One region of the Bacillus tequilensis genome, then DNA from elsewhere that is predicted to be linked to it. Evidence: riboswitches for the same ligand, from Rfam matches in the RefSeq annotation. Region 1 holds a riboswitch; the other holds the start of a gene.
The links. Region 1 has a riboswitch for S-adenosylmethionine ahead of G4P54_RS08165 (phosphoadenylyl-sulfate reductase). Riboswitches for the same ligand answer to the same signal wherever they lie in the genome.
Positions count from the first base shown of each region.

Region 2: another riboswitch for S-adenosylmethionine. It lies ahead of metN (methionine ABC transporter ATP-binding protein MetN); the one in region 1 lies ahead of G4P54_RS08165 (phosphoadenylyl-sulfate reductase).

Region 1 is NZ_CP048852.1:1,533,474-1,541,461, reverse strand. It holds gene cobA (uroporphyrinogen-III C-methyltransferase) at 1-3, opposite strand, end outside; gene cysC (adenylyl-sulfate kinase) at 102-695, opposite strand; gene sat (sulfate adenylyltransferase) at 708-1,856, opposite strand; gene cysP (sulfate permease) at 1,905-2,969, opposite strand; gene G4P54_RS08165 (phosphoadenylyl-sulfate reductase) at 2,981-3,682, opposite strand; SAM riboswitch class I at 3,837-3,942, opposite strand; gene pyrE (orotate phosphoribosyltransferase) at 4,087-4,719, opposite strand; gene pyrF (orotidine-5'-phosphate decarboxylase) at 4,716-5,435, opposite strand; gene G4P54_RS08150 (dihydroorotate dehydrogenase) at 5,404-6,339, opposite strand; gene pyrK (dihydroorotate oxidase B electron transfer subunit) at 6,339-7,109, opposite strand; gene carB (carbamoyl-phosphate synthase (glutamine-hydrolyzing) large subunit) at 7,106-7,988, opposite strand, start outside.
Region 2 is NZ_CP048852.1:3,172,164-3,180,151, reverse strand. It holds gene fadE (acyl-CoA dehydrogenase FadE) at 1-1,399, shown strand, start outside; gene G4P54_RS16860 (arsenate reductase family protein) at 1,510-1,866, shown strand; gene gcvH (glycine cleavage system protein GcvH) at 1,933-2,316, shown strand; gene G4P54_RS16850 (YusG family protein) at 2,372-2,608, shown strand; gene G4P54_RS16845 (toprim domain-containing protein) at 2,681-3,034, shown strand; gene G4P54_RS16840 (thioredoxin family protein) at 3,045-3,365, shown strand; gene G4P54_RS16835 (SCP2 sterol-binding domain-containing protein) at 3,472-3,816, shown strand; SAM riboswitch class I at 3,931-4,037, shown strand; gene metN (methionine ABC transporter ATP-binding protein MetN) at 4,143-5,168, shown strand; gene metP (methionine ABC transporter permease MetP) at 5,161-5,829, shown strand; gene metQ (methionine ABC transporter substrate-binding lipoprotein MetQ) at 5,843-6,667, shown strand; gene G4P54_RS16815 (carboxymuconolactone decarboxylase family protein) at 6,949-7,326, shown strand; gene G4P54_RS16810 (YuzK family famiily protein) at 7,519-7,656, shown strand; gene sufC (Fe-S cluster assembly ATPase SufC) at 7,849-7,988, shown strand, end outside.

The DNA.
Region 1 (7,988 bases):
CATCGTATTTCCCCCGATCTATTCGAGTTCTTCCAGAACATTTGCTGTGGTGCTGTTCTCGCTTGCATTCCGGCATCTGAGAAGAACACAGCCGATCATATTCAGCTCAATTTTTGTTTGACAAACTCGATCAGCTGGTTTTTGCACGCTTCACGGTCATGCTGTCCTGAATCAAGAACGAGCTCCGGTGCTTCCGGCTCTTCATAAGGAGAATCAATCCCTGTAAAAAACGGAATCTCCCCGTTTCTTGCTTTTTTGTAGAGTCCTTTCGGATCTCTTTGTTCACAAATATCAAGGTCGCATTTAATGTATACTTCATTGAATTCGCCTGCTTCCACAAGCTCGCGAACCTGTTGTCTGTCCTCTCGGAAAGGAGAGATAAAAGCAGTAATCACAATGGTGCCCTGCTGAACAAAAAGCTTTGCCACCTCTCCGATTCGGCGGATGTTTTCTTTCCGGTCTTCATCAGAAAAACCAAGGTCCTTATTTAAGCCGTGGCGAATATTATCCCCGTCCAGCACAATGACTTGGTAGCCTTGCTCAAATAATTCTCTCGCAGCAGCATTGGCAATCGTTGATTTACCTGAGCCGCTTAACCCTGTCAGCCAGAGAATTGAGCTTTTGTGCTTGTTTTTTTGCTGGTACTCTTCTTTTGTAATAGAGGCTTCATGCCATACAATATCGCGATTTGTCACTGCCAGTCCTCCTTAAGATACGCCTGCTTCTTCTTTATTCTTCATCCCTCTGATTAACACTTCTACGACTTCTGCGCGGCTGAATTCTGCAGGAGGCAGCACACCGTCTCTCAGCATGCCTCTTACCTTAGTGCCTGATAAGATGACGTGATGCTCTCTGCCGTGAGGGCACGTTTTCGCTGTTCCCATATTTCCGCATTTTTCGCAGAAGAAGCTGTGCTCGAATTTAAGCGGTGTAATCCCAAGCTCTTCAGGTTTAAATGTGTCAAACAGCTCCTGCGCCTCGTATGTTCCGTAATAGTCACCTACACCTGCGTGATCGCGGCCGACGATGAAATGCGTGCAGCCGTAGTTCTTTCTGACAAGCGCGTGGAAAATTGCTTCTCTCGGTCCTGCATAACGCATCGCGGCTAAGAAGACGCCGAGGAACACACGGTCTTTCGGGTAGTAATTGTCAAGAAGCACTTGGTAGCTTTCCATCCGCACATCAGCTGGGATGTCATCAGATTTTGTTTCGCCTACCAGCGGGTTTAAGAACAAGCCGTCTACTGTTTCAAGTGCTGTTTTTTGAATGTATTCATGCGCTCTGTGGACAGGGTTTCTTGTTTGGAAACCGACAATCGTTTCCCAGCCTTTTTCCGCAAACTGGCGTCTTGTTTCCGCCGGTTCAAACGTAAACTCAGGGAATTGTTTTGAAGCTTTTTTAATCAAAGTGATCGGTCCGCCGACATATGTATCGCCTCGGCTGAACAGCTTTTTAACACCCGGATGCTCCTGCTCATCCGTTTTGTACACATTGACCGCTTCTTTTTGTTTGTCAGGCACGTACAGGTCTTCGATTTGGATAACACCGTATGTTTCTCCTTCATACGTTAACTTTACCGTTTCACCGATTGACAGTTCCGCTGCTTTATGCGCATTGACCGGAAGCGTGATTGGAAGGGACCAGACAACGCCGGAAGAAAGACGCATATTTTCGACAACTGATACGTAATCTTTTTCATTAAAGAAGCCTTCGATCGGACTGTATGCGCCGATTCCGATTAATTCCAAATCCGCAAAAGAAATCAAATCAAGTTCAATTTCTTTTTGAATGCCGCTCACATGATATGATTCATCTACTCTGTTTACTAATGTTCCTCCGTGTGGTGCTAAGCTCATAATATTTATTTCCTCCCAGTTAACATATAAAATAACTCAGATTAATGATTAAATTCCCCCGCCTTGTTCGTGGACAGAGCGTCTCTCTTTACGAATGGCCTTCATCAGGCTGACGGCACCGCCAGCCGCTAACAGCACGCTTACCATGATAAAGATTGAGTAATAATCCGCTTTTAAAAACAAGGAAACAAGCAGATAAGAAATCGATAAAGATAAAAACGGCGAGACGATCCATACCTTCAGCATCGTTTGAACAACTTGTTTATGAAACACGTTCGGACCGTTTTTCGCCATGCCTATTCCGATAATAGACGATGACGTGACTTGCGCTAAGGGCACCGGCATCCCAAATACAGAACTGATGATCACCAGTCCGGCTCCTGTACCGGATAAGAGAATGCCTTCTCCTTTTGCGAATCTCGTGATTTTCTTCCCGTTTGTTTCCAACACCCGCCGGCCTAATAAAAGCGCGCCAAGGGAGACAAAAATCCCCCCGTACAAGGTTCCTTTCGCGACATCAAGCACACCGGCCGCTACTAATGGACCTACGGCGTTCGCCACGTTATTCATGCCGGCAGAGAACGCTTCAAAAAATCCGGCAACTAACAAAACAGCACCAAGGATTTTTTGCTTTTTTGAAGACTTAATTTCAATCTTCAAATAGCTAAACAGCTTTGAAACGAAATAGGTGAAGCCGAAAGCAAAGAGCGGGACAAAAACCCAAAACGCCACGATGACCAGAAGATTGTTCACAAACAATACTTTGTAAGCCACTCCCACTCCGACAACCGCGCCAACTGTTACTTCACTCGTCGACAATGGAATGCCAAGGAGATTAGCTGTAAAGAGCGACAGTGCAGCGGCTCCAATAATGATGCAAACAATTGTCAGGGTTATCGTCTGCTCGGGGATAATCCCGGAGCTGATGGTTTTGACAACCTCGCCTCCGCCAATGACCGCTCCGGCAAGCACACCGACCGCGCACAGGATCAGAGCGTACGTTTTCTTTTTGATGGCTCCGGAGCCGTAAGCAACTCCCATCGAAGCTGCAGCGCCGCTTGCACCAATATTCATCGCAAAAAACAAGCTAAATAAAATAGCGGCTAGTTCCATTTTGCAGCTCCTTATTCATGCAGTCCGCATTCTGTTTTCGCCATGCCATTCCATCTGCCTGAGCGTAAATCCTCAGCGGTAAAAGCAGGAGCCGTACAAGGCGCACAGCCAATGCTTGGATACCCTTGATCATGAAGCGGGTTGTAGTCCAGCTCATTCCGGGATGTGTATCTCCAGATGTCTTTCCACGTCCAATGGATCAGCGGGCATACTTTTACTGATTTGAACTTTTCATCTTTGTTTAAGAAATTCGTATTGGCACGGCTTGGCCCTTGATCGCGTCGCAAACCGGAAAGCCAGGCCGGATGTCCTGAAAGCGCCTCTCTTAAAGGAACGATCTTTCTAAGATAGCAGCACTGATTCGGCTCTCTTTCCCACAGTTTGTCACCATATTCTCCAGCTTGCTCCTCAAGGGTAAGGTCTGGTTTCTTCAGGATGATATTCAGACCCGGATAACGCTCTTTCACTCGTTCAATCGTTTCATAGGTTTCTTTAAAATGCAGGCCTGTATCAAGAAACACAATCTCTGCGTCTTTTTTCACTTTATAAATTAAGTCAATCAGAACGATTCCCTCAATTCCAAAACTGCAGGCATAGACAAGTTCATTGCCGTAATGGCCGTATGCCCACTTTAAAACTGACAGCGCTCCTTTATAAGGATCGTCATCCGGAAATGTAATCGTTGGTTCTTCCCAATTATCGTACGTTAACATTTCTTCTTTCCTCCTTTCGGAGACAAACAAACAGTAGCTTTCTGCCGGTTGTCTTTTCCTCATTGTAATGGCTGCCGTTAACGCAAACAGCCTTTTTCCTCGTAAAATAAAAAACTTTCAATCCAGCGGAAAGAAAGACAGGAACAGCATATAGCCCTTATCTTTCAAAATGGAATTCATTTTGCTGGAAGTAGCACCTTACATACTATGCAGGTTGCCGGGCTTCATAGGTCCAGTCCCTCAGCCGCTCTTGATAAGTTTTTAGATTTGTAGTAAATTTTAGCACAATTCTAACATAAGTCAACCCGACTTTTTTGATAGGATTAATAAAAAAACAGGCTTCAAGGCCTGTTTTCAAGCATAGCAAGGCTTTTAAACCCCTATACATCAGCAAAAATTAATTTTTATTTTTTAAACCAATCTTTTGACTCGGGATTTCGTTTCCACGTTTTCAGCTTTTCCAGATCGTCTGAATGAATATTTCCGTTTTCAAGCGCGACCTCTGTCAGCGTATCATAATCAGTTAATGAGTAGTATGGCAGTTCTGCCTTCGAAAATGCTTCCTGCGCCTTAGGTAGCCCGTACGTAAAGATTGAGACGACACCGAGCACTTCACAGCCAGCCGCTCGCAAAGCTGCCGCAGCTTCAAGCACGCTGCCTCCTGTGGAGATTAAGTCTTCAATGACGACCGTTTTTTGGCCTTTTTGAACTGCTCCCTCAATCTGATTTCCTTTTCCGTGCGCTTTCGGCTTGCTTCTTACATAACACATCGGAAGGTTCATACGGTCTGCCGCCAGAGCCGCATGCGGAATACCGGCGGTTGCTGTGCCTGCAATCATTTCTGCTTCCGGAAAATGCTCTTTGACAAGCCTGCTGATGCCTGAGGCGACATCATTTCTGACCTCTGGGAAAGATAATGTAAGGCGGTTGTCACAGTAGATTGGCGATAAAATGCCGCTCGCCCATGTAAATGGCTCGTTCGGGCGTAAAAAAACAGCTTGGATGTCTAATAGATGTTTTGCGATGATTTGTTTCATTGATTGATTCCCTCCCATTCAAGTCTGACAGCTTCATAGGCTTTTACCGGGTCTGCCGCTTTTGTAATCGAACGTCCTACTACAATCGCTGATGAACCCTTCTCTCTTGCAATTGCCGGTGTCGCTATGCGGATTTGGTCATTCACAGCGTCCTCTGACATCCTAATCCCCGGCGTGACAGTCAGAAATGAAGGAGAAACTGCTTGGTAAATAGCTTTTGCTTCATGAACAGAGCAGACCACTCCATCCAGCCCGCTTTCTTCCGCCAGTTTGCTGTAGTGCACAACCGTGTCGATCAGAGGCTTTTGGATCAGCAGTTCATCCTTCATCATTTGTTCAGATGTGCTTGTCAGCTGGGTTACCGCGATAAGCGACGGGCGTTTTTTTCCAGCCTGCGTCCCTTCTTCTAAACCTTCCAGCGCTGCCTGCATCATTTTTTTTCCCCCGGCCGCATGAACATTGACGAGATCTACTCCGAGACCAGCAAGACGTTTCATTGCTTTATTTACAGTGGTCGGGATGTCATGAAGTTTTAAATCTAAAAACAGCTTGCAATTACTTTCTTTTAGCTGTTTCACGATAGATGGTCCTTCTTGATAAAAAAGCTCCATTCCAACCTTTACAAATAACGGTTCTTTTTGAAAAGGCGCTAAGAACGCAAGTGTTTCTTCAGCTGATGCAAAGTCAAGCGCGATGATGGGCAGGTTGTTTTTCATGGTTCCAGCTCCTTCCGATGCATTCTTCAATGGATTGATAGCCGTATTGGCGCAAAACAGATGGGAGCTGGTCAATGATGTCCGGGCATGCAAAAGGATTCACAAAGTTTGCTGTTCCGACAGCAACCGCGCTTGCTCCCGCGAGAAGAAATTCCAGAGCATCTTCAGCCGTCTGCACACCTCCCATGCCGATAATCGGGATATTGACAGCCTGGCTGACTTCATATACCATGCGAATGGCAACCGGCTTCACAGCAGGACCGGAAAGTCCCCCTGTTTTATTCGCTAATATCGGCTTGCCTGATTGTAAATTGAGCCTCATGCCGATTAATGTGTTGATCATCGTAAGACCATCCGCTCCGGCCTCTTCAATCGCTGTTGCAATTTCTGTGATATTTGCTACGTTCGGGGAAAGCTTCACATAAACAGGGACATCTGAAACCTCTTTAACGGCTTTCGTTACATCAGCCGCCATTTCAGGATTCGTGCCAAAAGCGATTCCGCCTGTTTTCACATTCGGGCAGGAAATATTCAGCTCAAGTGCATGTACATTAGGCGCTTTGCTGATATGTTCTGCGACTTCAACATAATCCTCGACTTGAGAACCTGCGACATTGGCAATGATCGGCGTATCAAACTGCTCAAGCCACGGCAGCTCATTTTGCAAAACGCTTTCCAGGCCCGGATTTTGCAGGCCGATCGCATTAAGCATTCCAGCGCCAGTCTCAGCTACCCTCGGCGTTGGATTCCCGAAGCGCGGCTCCTTTGTCGTCGCTTTGATCATGATTGCTCCGAGACAAGATAAATCATAAAAACGCGCAAACTCTTTTCCAAAACCGAAGCAGCCTGATGCCGGAATGATCGGATTTTTTAAATCAAGTCCCGGCAATTTCACCTCTAGCATTACAGCGCCACCTCCTGAGCTTTAAATACAGGCCCGTCGAGACATACTTTTACGTACGATGTCTCACTTTCGTTTGTATGGCACACACACGCGAAGCATGCGCCGATTCCGCAGCCCATTCGCTCCTCCATGGACAGGTAAACTTCTTTATGGGCATATTCTTGTTTTAACGCCCTCAGCATCGGGGTCGGCCCGCAGCTGAGGAGAATATCAAACGCTAGATTTTTTTGTTTCATCACATCTGTAACAAACCCGGTTTCCCCGTAGCTTCCGTCAGCTGTTGCCACGTATGTGTCTCCGTACTGACGGCATTCTTTCTCGTAAAACACGTCCTTTTTTGATTGAAATCCTAAAACGTGGATGACCTTGACCCCTTTTTCGTTCAAGCGTTTCGACAGCTCTTGAAGAGGGGGGACACCTACACCGCCTCCCACCAGCAAAGCCGTCTTTCCGGGTTGGACTTCATTGACAGGAAAACCATTCCCCAAAGGCCCGAGGACATCCACAAGCTCACCTTGCTGCTTTAGAGACAACAGCCTTGTACCTTCCCCATCTACACGATAAATGATGGTGACTTCACTTTTTTCAAAATTGACATCGGCGATGCTGATTGGCCTCCTTAAAAGAGGCGTAACCGCTTCGCTCACTTTAAGATGAAGGAATTGTCCCGGGGTTGTAAACCCTTGGACAAGCTCCCCTTTCAAAACCATTTGATACACCCGGTCTGCAATTTGCTGGTTAGAACATACTGTCAAATACGCTTTTTTCATAGAGTGACTGCCGCCTCCTGATTTGTGTTGACTGCCGGCATTTGATCAGCACGGAATGTCATGCTTTCCAGCACTCGCAATATCGCTTCTGCCGTATCTAAAGATGTTAAGCAGGCAACACCATTTTCTACTGATTCACGTCTGATTCTAAATCCATCCCTTGCCGGCTGCTTTCCTTTTGTCAGCGTATTGATGACAAACTGCGCTTCTCCATTTCTGATGACATCAAGCAGGTTCGGGCCGTCCTGGCCGATTTTTCCGACGACCTTCGCCGGAATCGAAGCTTCTTTCAAGTAACCTGCCGTTCCTTCTGTCGCTAAAATGTTGTAGCCGATCGCGTGGAACCGCTTAGCGATGGCAAGTCCTTCTTCTTTGTCTTTATCAGCCACTGTTAAAAGTACGGAACCGTAGTTCGGGATTTGAATGCCTGAAGCAATCAGGGCTTTATAGAGCGCTTTTTCAAGTGTTGAATCTTTCCCCATAACCTCACCAGTTGATTTCATTTCAGGCCCTAACGTAATGTCCACTCTTCTCAGCTTAGCAAAGGAGAAGACCGGCGCTTTTACAAATACACCCTGCTGTTCAGGCTGAAGGCCCTCTGTATAGCCAAACGCCGCCAGCTTTTGTCCGAGAATGACTTTTGTTGCGAGATTTGCCATTGGGATACCCGTAATTTTGCTTAAGAACGGTACAGTTCTGCTTGATCTCGGGTTCACTTCGAGTACGTACACCTCGCCTTGTGATAAGACGAATTGAATATTGAGCAAACCGACAATGTTCAGTCCTTTGGCTAATGCAATCGTGTATTGTTCAATTTTTTTCTTAATGTCCTCTGTGAGAGACTGAGGCGGATAAACAGCGATCGAGTCTCCGGAGTGA
Region 2 (7,988 bases), 1.6 Mb from region 1:
AGAGCAAAAGAAAACGTATTTGCCCGGGCTTGCTTCAGGCGAAAAGATCGCGGCTTATGCGTTGACTGAACCCGGCTCCGGGTCTGATGCGCTGGGAGCAAAAACAACAGCCGTGCTGAATGAAGCGGGGACGCATTACGTATTAACCGGTGAAAAACAGTGGATTACCAACTCTGCCTTTGCTGATGTATTTGTCGTTTACGCGAAGGTGGACGGCGACAAATTCTCGGCCTTTATTGTAGAAAAAGATTTCCCGGGCGTATCCACAGGTCCGGAAGAAAAGAAAATGGGGATCAAAGGATCATCGACAAGAACCCTTATTTTAGATCAGGCTGAAGTGCCAAAAGAAAACCTGCTCGGAGAAATCGGCAAAGGGCATGTCATCGCCTTTAATATTTTGAATATCGGCCGCTATAAGCTGGCGGTTGGCACGATTGGAGCATCTAAGCGGGTGATTGAGCTGTCTGCAGCATACGCAAATCAGCGCCGCCAATTTAAAACGCCGATTGCTGGCTTTTCGCTGACACAGGAAAAAATCGCGACGATGTCTTCAAGGCTTTACGCGATGGAAAGCTCTGTGTACAGAACCGTCGGGCTGTTTGAAGACAATATGAGCCAGTTTACGGCCGAAGACCTCAAGGACGGCCGGCAAATCGCCAAGTCAATTGCAGAATACGCCATCGAATGCTCTCTGAATAAAGTATTCGGATCCGAGACGCTTGATTATATCGTAGATGAAGGCGTGCAGATTCATGGCGGCTACGGTTTTATGCAGGAATACGAAGTAGAGAGAGCCTATCGGGATTCAAGGATCAATCGGATTTTTGAAGGCACAAACGAAATCAACCGGTTAATCGTGCCAAGCACTTTCCTGAAAAAAGCGTTAAAAGGCGAGCTGCCTCTATTCGAAAAAGCGAAGGCACTCCAAGAAGAACTCATGATGCTTATGCCGGAAGAGCCGGGCAGCGGCGTTTTAGAGCAGGAGAAATATATCGTCAAGCAAGCCAAAAAAATCGCGCTGTTCGCCGCCGGTCTCGCCGCGCAAAAATACGGAAAAGCCATCGATCGCGAACAAGAAATTCTCGTCAACGTCGCGGATATCGTCAGCAATGTATACGCAATGGAATCCGCCGTACTCAGAACGGAAAAGGCCATTGCCGCCCAAGGAGAAGAAAAAGCGGCGCAAAAGGTGCTGTATACTGAAATTTTCGTTCAGGAAGCTTTTAACGAAATTGAAGCGCACGCGAAGGAATCCCTTATCGCAATGGAAGAAGGAGACTCACTCCGCATGATGCTTTCCGCTCTCCGCAAACTGACGCGCGTAACGCCTAAAAACGTCATTCAGAAAAAACGCGAAGCGGCAGCGGGCGTTTTTGAGGCTGAAAAATATATTGTCTGATTGTCCAAAAGCTCCGCATGCGCGGAGTTTTTTTTTAAGGAGCACAGTTTTAGGCTTTTAAAACAAACTGTGTTAAAATAACCTCGATTATTTTATTGAGGGGGAAGAAGATGTCGTTAACTTTTTACTGGTACCCTAAATGCGGAACGTGCCGCAAAGCAAAGAAATGGCTTGAAGAGCATGGAAAAGAAATCAACGAAATACATATTGCAGAGCAGCCTCCAAGCAAAGAAGAACTAAAAGCGCTTTATGAAAAAAGCGGGCTGGATCTCAAGAAATTTTTCAACACGAGCGGCATGAAATACCGCGAACTGAATCTAAAGGAAAAGCTGTATCACATGTCAGAGGACGAACAGCTTGAACTGCTGGCTTCAGACGGAATGCTGATCAAACGCCCGCTTACAACAGACGGCGAAAAAGTGACAGTCGGTTTTAAAGAAGACCAATTTGAAGAAAACTGGGCTTAATGTCAATTTTTTTTGAAAAGTGTGGTATCTTCTTATTGTAGTGCTGTAAAAAATGGAGGGATTCAATTGAGCATACCTAAAGATTTGCGTTACTCAGGAGAACACGAGTGGGTTAAAGTTGAGGGAGAAAAAGCCAGAATCGGAATTACGCATTTTGCCCAGTCCGAGCTAGGCGACATCGTGTTTGTCGAGCTTCCTGAAGTCGGCGCTGAAATCAAAGCGGACGAGCCATTCGGCAGTGTTGAATCCGTTAAAACGGTATCTGAGCTTTATGCACCGATTAACGGAACTGTTGTGGAAGTAAACGAAGATCTTGATGACAGTCCGGAATTCGTCAACGAATCTCCGTACGAAAAAGCATGGATGATCGTCATTGAGCCGTCTGACGCTTCTGAAATTGAAAAACTGATGACAGCAGAGCAATACGAAGAGATGACACAAGAAGACTAAAATAGGATAGCTGTGAAGGCAATTGGACACGCTAACGGTGTAGGAGGTGTCCAATATGGCTTTCAGCAAACAAAAGCTCGATGTCACCAATGATGTGACAGGCCGCTTTCAAAATGGCCGGCTCTCGTTATATCATGATAATGAGATGATCGGGCAAATGACAAGCATGGATGAATATGAGCTTAAATCCGGTTATTCCTTTGAAAATGAGAAATTTTATAAAACAGCCGATGTGGTCTCAGGAAACGATGAAAAATACGTGGATTGTGACTATGAAAACGGCTGGTGTTAATGTTGGCGGTGAATTTCACTGCCTTCTTTTTACAATCTGAACGTTTCAAATTTGGCGCAGCAGGTGATGAAAATGGATGAGCAGGAAAAGGTGATGATTGTCGAAGGGAAATCAGATAAAGAGAAAGTTGAAAGTGTGCTGAATGAACCAGTGCGCATCATCTGCACAAACGGAACAATCAGCCAGCTGAAGCTTGAGGAATTGGCTGATGAGCTTTACGATAAAGACGTCTATATATTAGTTGATGCTGATGAATCAGGCGAGAAATTAAGAAAACAGCTGAAAAGAGAATTTAATGACGCCTGCCATTTGCATATCGACAGAGCCTATAAGGAAGTAGAGGCTGCACCGAGACACCATGTCGCTTCTGTGCTGCTCCGCGCAAATCTGAATGTCCATACTATTTTTCTTGAAAGAAAGTCCTGAGGTGTATAGCATGAAAGAACTTCAAGAACATGAGCTAGACCACATCGCAGATGATGTGTATCTCCTATATTTATATACTCCGTTTTGCGGCACCTGCCAGCTTGCAAGCAAAATGCTGACAGTGGTGAAAGAGATGCTGCCCGATGTCGCCTTCTATCAAAACAATGTCAATTATTCTCCGACATTTGCAAAAGCGTATCAAATTGAGAGCGTCCCTTGCTTTCTGCTGTTTAAAGGCGGAAAAGTGGTTGAAAGAGGATACGCGTTTCATTCTGTTTCTTATTTATATGAGCTGATTAAACAAAAATCATCTTCCGCATCCCATTTATGACATATTTCTCGACGTATTCCAATGAAATTGTCGTTCGTTTTATAAAGGGGTTCTTGCGCAGAAAGAGAAATGTGTATGTATGACCAACAAATAGGAGGTTGTACATATGGAGAAAGCGGAAGTTTTAGAAGATGAGTACCAGCATCTGTTTTTAAAACCCCTTTTGAATGCTTCAGCATTGCTCATTACCTTCCAAGGAGAAACAGAAGCCTTAACCGTCTCAATAAACGAACAGGGAGAAATGAAAAAAATTTCTCCGCCTCAAACGTCCAACCTGACCTTTTACGGAAACCAAGCGGAAATCATTCATTTATTGCACGGAGACATTTCCCTCCAGCACTTGATCCAGAGGGGAAGCCTTAAAGTAAAGGGGTCATTCAGAGCCCTGCTGAAACTCGAGGCCATTCTCTGGCTGACGAACGGATTTTTTCAGAGGATTTTGAAGAATTGAAAAATAAAAAATTATTATAATAGTAAAAGTTGACATCATTTATTTTATTGACATTTGCTGATTCGCCGTGCTATTCTACATTAAGAATTTCCGGACGAAAAAGACTATATATTTCTCTTATCAAGAGAGGTGGAGGGAAGTGCCCTATGAAGCCCGGCAACCATCAACGCTGTTGAAATGGTGCCAATTCACACGAAGCGTTCAGCTTTGAAAGATGAGAGAAAGGCGTTTTATATAAGCCTTTCTGCTCACATGTGCAGAAAGGCTTTTCTTTTGCAGAAAAACCCGGAAGATTTCTTAGAATAGTGTTAAGGCAGGTGATTGCTTTGATTAATCTTCAAGATGTTTCAAAAGTTTACAAGTCGAAACATGGAGATGTCAATGCTGTCCAAAATGTCTCGCTTTCCATTAATAAAGGTGAGATTTTTGGAATTATAGGATATAGCGGAGCTGGTAAAAGTTCCTTAATCCGTCTGCTGAACGGCCTTGAGAAACCAACCTCAGGAACCGTGGAAGTGGCGGGAACTAAAATTAATGAAGTAAACGGACGCGGTTTAAGAAAAGCACGCCATGAAATCAGCATGATTTTCCAGCATTTCAACTTGCTTTGGTCGCGGACCGTCAGAGAGAATATCATGTTTCCTTTAGAAATTGCCGGGGTCAAAAAGAGCGAACGGATTAAGCGTGCCAATGAACTGATTAAACTGGTAGGTTTAGAAGGAAAAGAAAAATCATATCCGTCTCAGCTGAGCGGCGGGCAAAAGCAGCGTGTCGGCATCGCCCGAGCGCTTGCAAACAATCCGAAGGTTCTCCTTTGTGATGAAGCGACATCAGCGTTAGATCCGCAAACGACAGATTCAATTTTGGATTTATTGTCCGATATTAATGAAAGACTCGGCTTGACGATTGTGCTGATTACACACGAAATGCATGTCATCCGCAAAATCTGCAACAGAGTCGCCGTCATGGAAAACGGAAGGGTTGTAGAAGAAGGCGAAGTTCTCGACGTCTTCAAAAATCCGAAAGAAGACATGACAAAACGATTTGTTCAGCAGGTGACAGAGCCGGAAGAAACGAAAGAAACGCTTCAGCATCTTCTTGATGAAACAGCATCAGGAAAAACGGTTCAGCTCACATTTGTCGGTGATTCGGCTGAACAGCCTCTGATTACAGAAATGATCAGAAACTTCAATGTCAGTGTCAATATTCTGCAGGGGAAAATCTCGCAGACGAAGGATGGAGCTTACGGTTCATTATTCATCCACATTGACGGAGACGAGGAAGAAGTGCAAAACGTGATCCGGTTCATTAACGACAAACAGGTAAAAGCAGAGGTGATCACGAATGTTTGAAAAGTATTTCCCGAATGTTGATTTAACTGAATTGTGGAACGCGACATATGAAACACTGTATATGACGCTGATTTCATTGGTGTTTGCTTTTGTCATCGGGGTGATCCTCGGCTTGCTGCTTTTCCTGACAAGCAAAGGGAGCCTCTGGCAGAATAAAGCTGTCAACTCTGTAATTGCGGCCATTGTCAATATATTCAGATCGATTCCATTCCTCATTTTAATTATTTTATTGTTAGGTTTTACGAAATTTTTAGTGGGCACGATCTTAGGGCCAAATGCCGCATTGCCGGCGCTGGTGATCGGCTCGGCACCATTTTACGCGCGCCTTGCTGAAATCGCATTGCGCGAGGTTGACAAAGGTGTGATTGAAGCCGCTAAATCAATGGGCGCTAAAACGTCTACGATTATTTTTAAAGTGCTGCTTCCGGAGTCTATGCCGGCTCTTATTTCTGGCATCACGGTTACGGCCATCGCTTTGATCGGCTCAACGGCTATTGCCGGAGCCATCGGTTCAGGCGGCCTTGGAAACCTTGCGTATGTAGAAGGATATCAGTCTAATAATGCTGATGTTACCTTCGTTGCTACTGTGTTTATTTTAATCATCGTGTTTATTATTCAAATCATCGGTGATGTAATAACAAATATTATAGATAAACGATAAGGGAGGATTTACATTGAAAAAGCTATTTTTAGGTGCATTACTGCTTGTATTTGCAGGAGTTCTGGCTGCCTGCGGTTCGAATAACGGCGCTGAATCCGGCAAGAAAGACATTGTTGTTGCGGCGACAAAAACACCGCATGCGGAAATTTTAAAAGAGGCTGAACCATTGTTGAAAGAAAAAGGCTACACGCTGAAAGTGAAAGTGCTTAGTGATTACAAGATGTACAACAAAGCTTTAGCTGATAAAGAAGTGGATGCGAACTACTTCCAGCACATTCCTTACCTTGAGCAAGAAATGAAAGAAAACACAGATTACAAACTTGTGAATGCCGGCGCTGTTCACTTAGAGCCATTCGGTATTTACTCTAAAACATACAAATCGCTAAAAGATCTTCCAAACGGAGCGACAATTATCCTGACAAACAACGTCGCTGAACAAGGCCGTATGCTTGCAATGCTTGAAAACGCAGGATTAATCACGCTTGATTCTAAAGTGGAAACAGTTGACGCAACATTGAAAGACATTAAGAAAAACCCGAAAAATCTTGAATTCAAAAAAGTAGCGCCAGAATTAACGGCAAAAGCATATGAAAACAAAGAAGGAGACGCGGCCTTCATTAATGTGAACTATGCGATCCAAAATAAATTAAATCCTAAAAAAGACGCGATTGAAGTAGAATCAACGAAAAACAACCCATACGCTAACATCGTCGCCGTTAGAAAAGGCGACGAAGACTCTGCTAAAATCAAAGCGCTGATGGAAGTTCTTCACTCTAAAAAGATCAAAGACTTCATCGAGAAAAAATACGACGGAGCTGTGCTTCCTGTATCTGAATAAGCTTGAAACCCCGGATGAGAAATCCGGGGTTCGATTATTGACAAAGCCCTAAAACTTAGTTTTAGGGCTTTGTCATCTTTTCTGCGTGAATGAAAACCCTTGAAGTCTAGGAAGACCGAGCATTGGAGCGGAGCGAATGTTGTAATTCGTGAGCACCAACGCGCAGGTCTGACAACGAATGCGAGGGTTTGCTGACACGGTGAAACCCCGGATGAGAAATCCGGGGTTTTTTTCGGGTATTTTCCTAAAAGCTGTTCATAATAAAAAGGAATGTTAAACAGATGGAGGGAATCTCTTTGAATCAAGACAGAGGAAGCATGCAGGACGCGCTAAAACAGTATAAATTAGGTTTAGGCACATTTGAACAAAAGATGCCGCTGATGGGAAGAAAGTATAACGAATTTACTGAACAATGCTTTGCCGGCAATTCTCTGACTGAAAGAGAAAAGCAGCTGATTGCACTCGGAATCGCCATCAATGCCCAAGATGAATATTGCATGATCTATCATACGAAGGGCTGTCTTGATGAGGGAGCGACAGAAGAAAACATTCTCGAAGCGGTCAGTGTGGCAGCGGCATTTGGAGGCGGCGCGGCACTCAGCCAAGGTGTGACAGTCGTTCAGCAGTGCATAGAGGAATTCGGAAACACCACGCATTAAGAGAAGGAATTTTCCGAAAAACCATTCTCATTTGATCTAAAAGGGTGCTTTCGTCTCAACGGCCGCTATTTCAAGCCATATCCTTTTTGCGGCCTCCATCGCAGCGCTGATACAATAGAAGCAAATATGTGAAGGGATTGATTCATTATTTGCAGCAGCCAGGACAGACTGAACCTCGATTATACGTCAGAAATGGAAAAAGCGATGCAGCTGTCTCACGGAATTGGATACGAGGAGTACGGGCGCCGGCTGGAAACAAGACTGAAAGTAGAGCGGCAGAGAGAGCTTGATTATGAAAAAAGCAAGCGGATTTCTGCGGGTGCTTATTGAGAAAATCAATCTTTTAAAAAAGGGTGGGAATCCACTCTTTTTCTTTTTCAATCGCTTTAATAAAGTGCCGATCTTTGTTAAACTTGAGGAATGTGCAAGGCACGATAAAAAGTTGTATTTACTTTTCATTTGTTATAAAATTAGAATGAGAATAATTTGAGAATAATGATTATATATTTTGGAGGTATAGATATGGCTGCTTCAACATTAACGATCAAAGATCTTCACGTTGAAATCGAAGGGAAAGAGATCTTAAAGGGTGTAAACCTTGAAATAAAAGGCGGAGAGTTCCACGCGGTAATGGGACCGAACGGGACTGGTAAATCCACTCT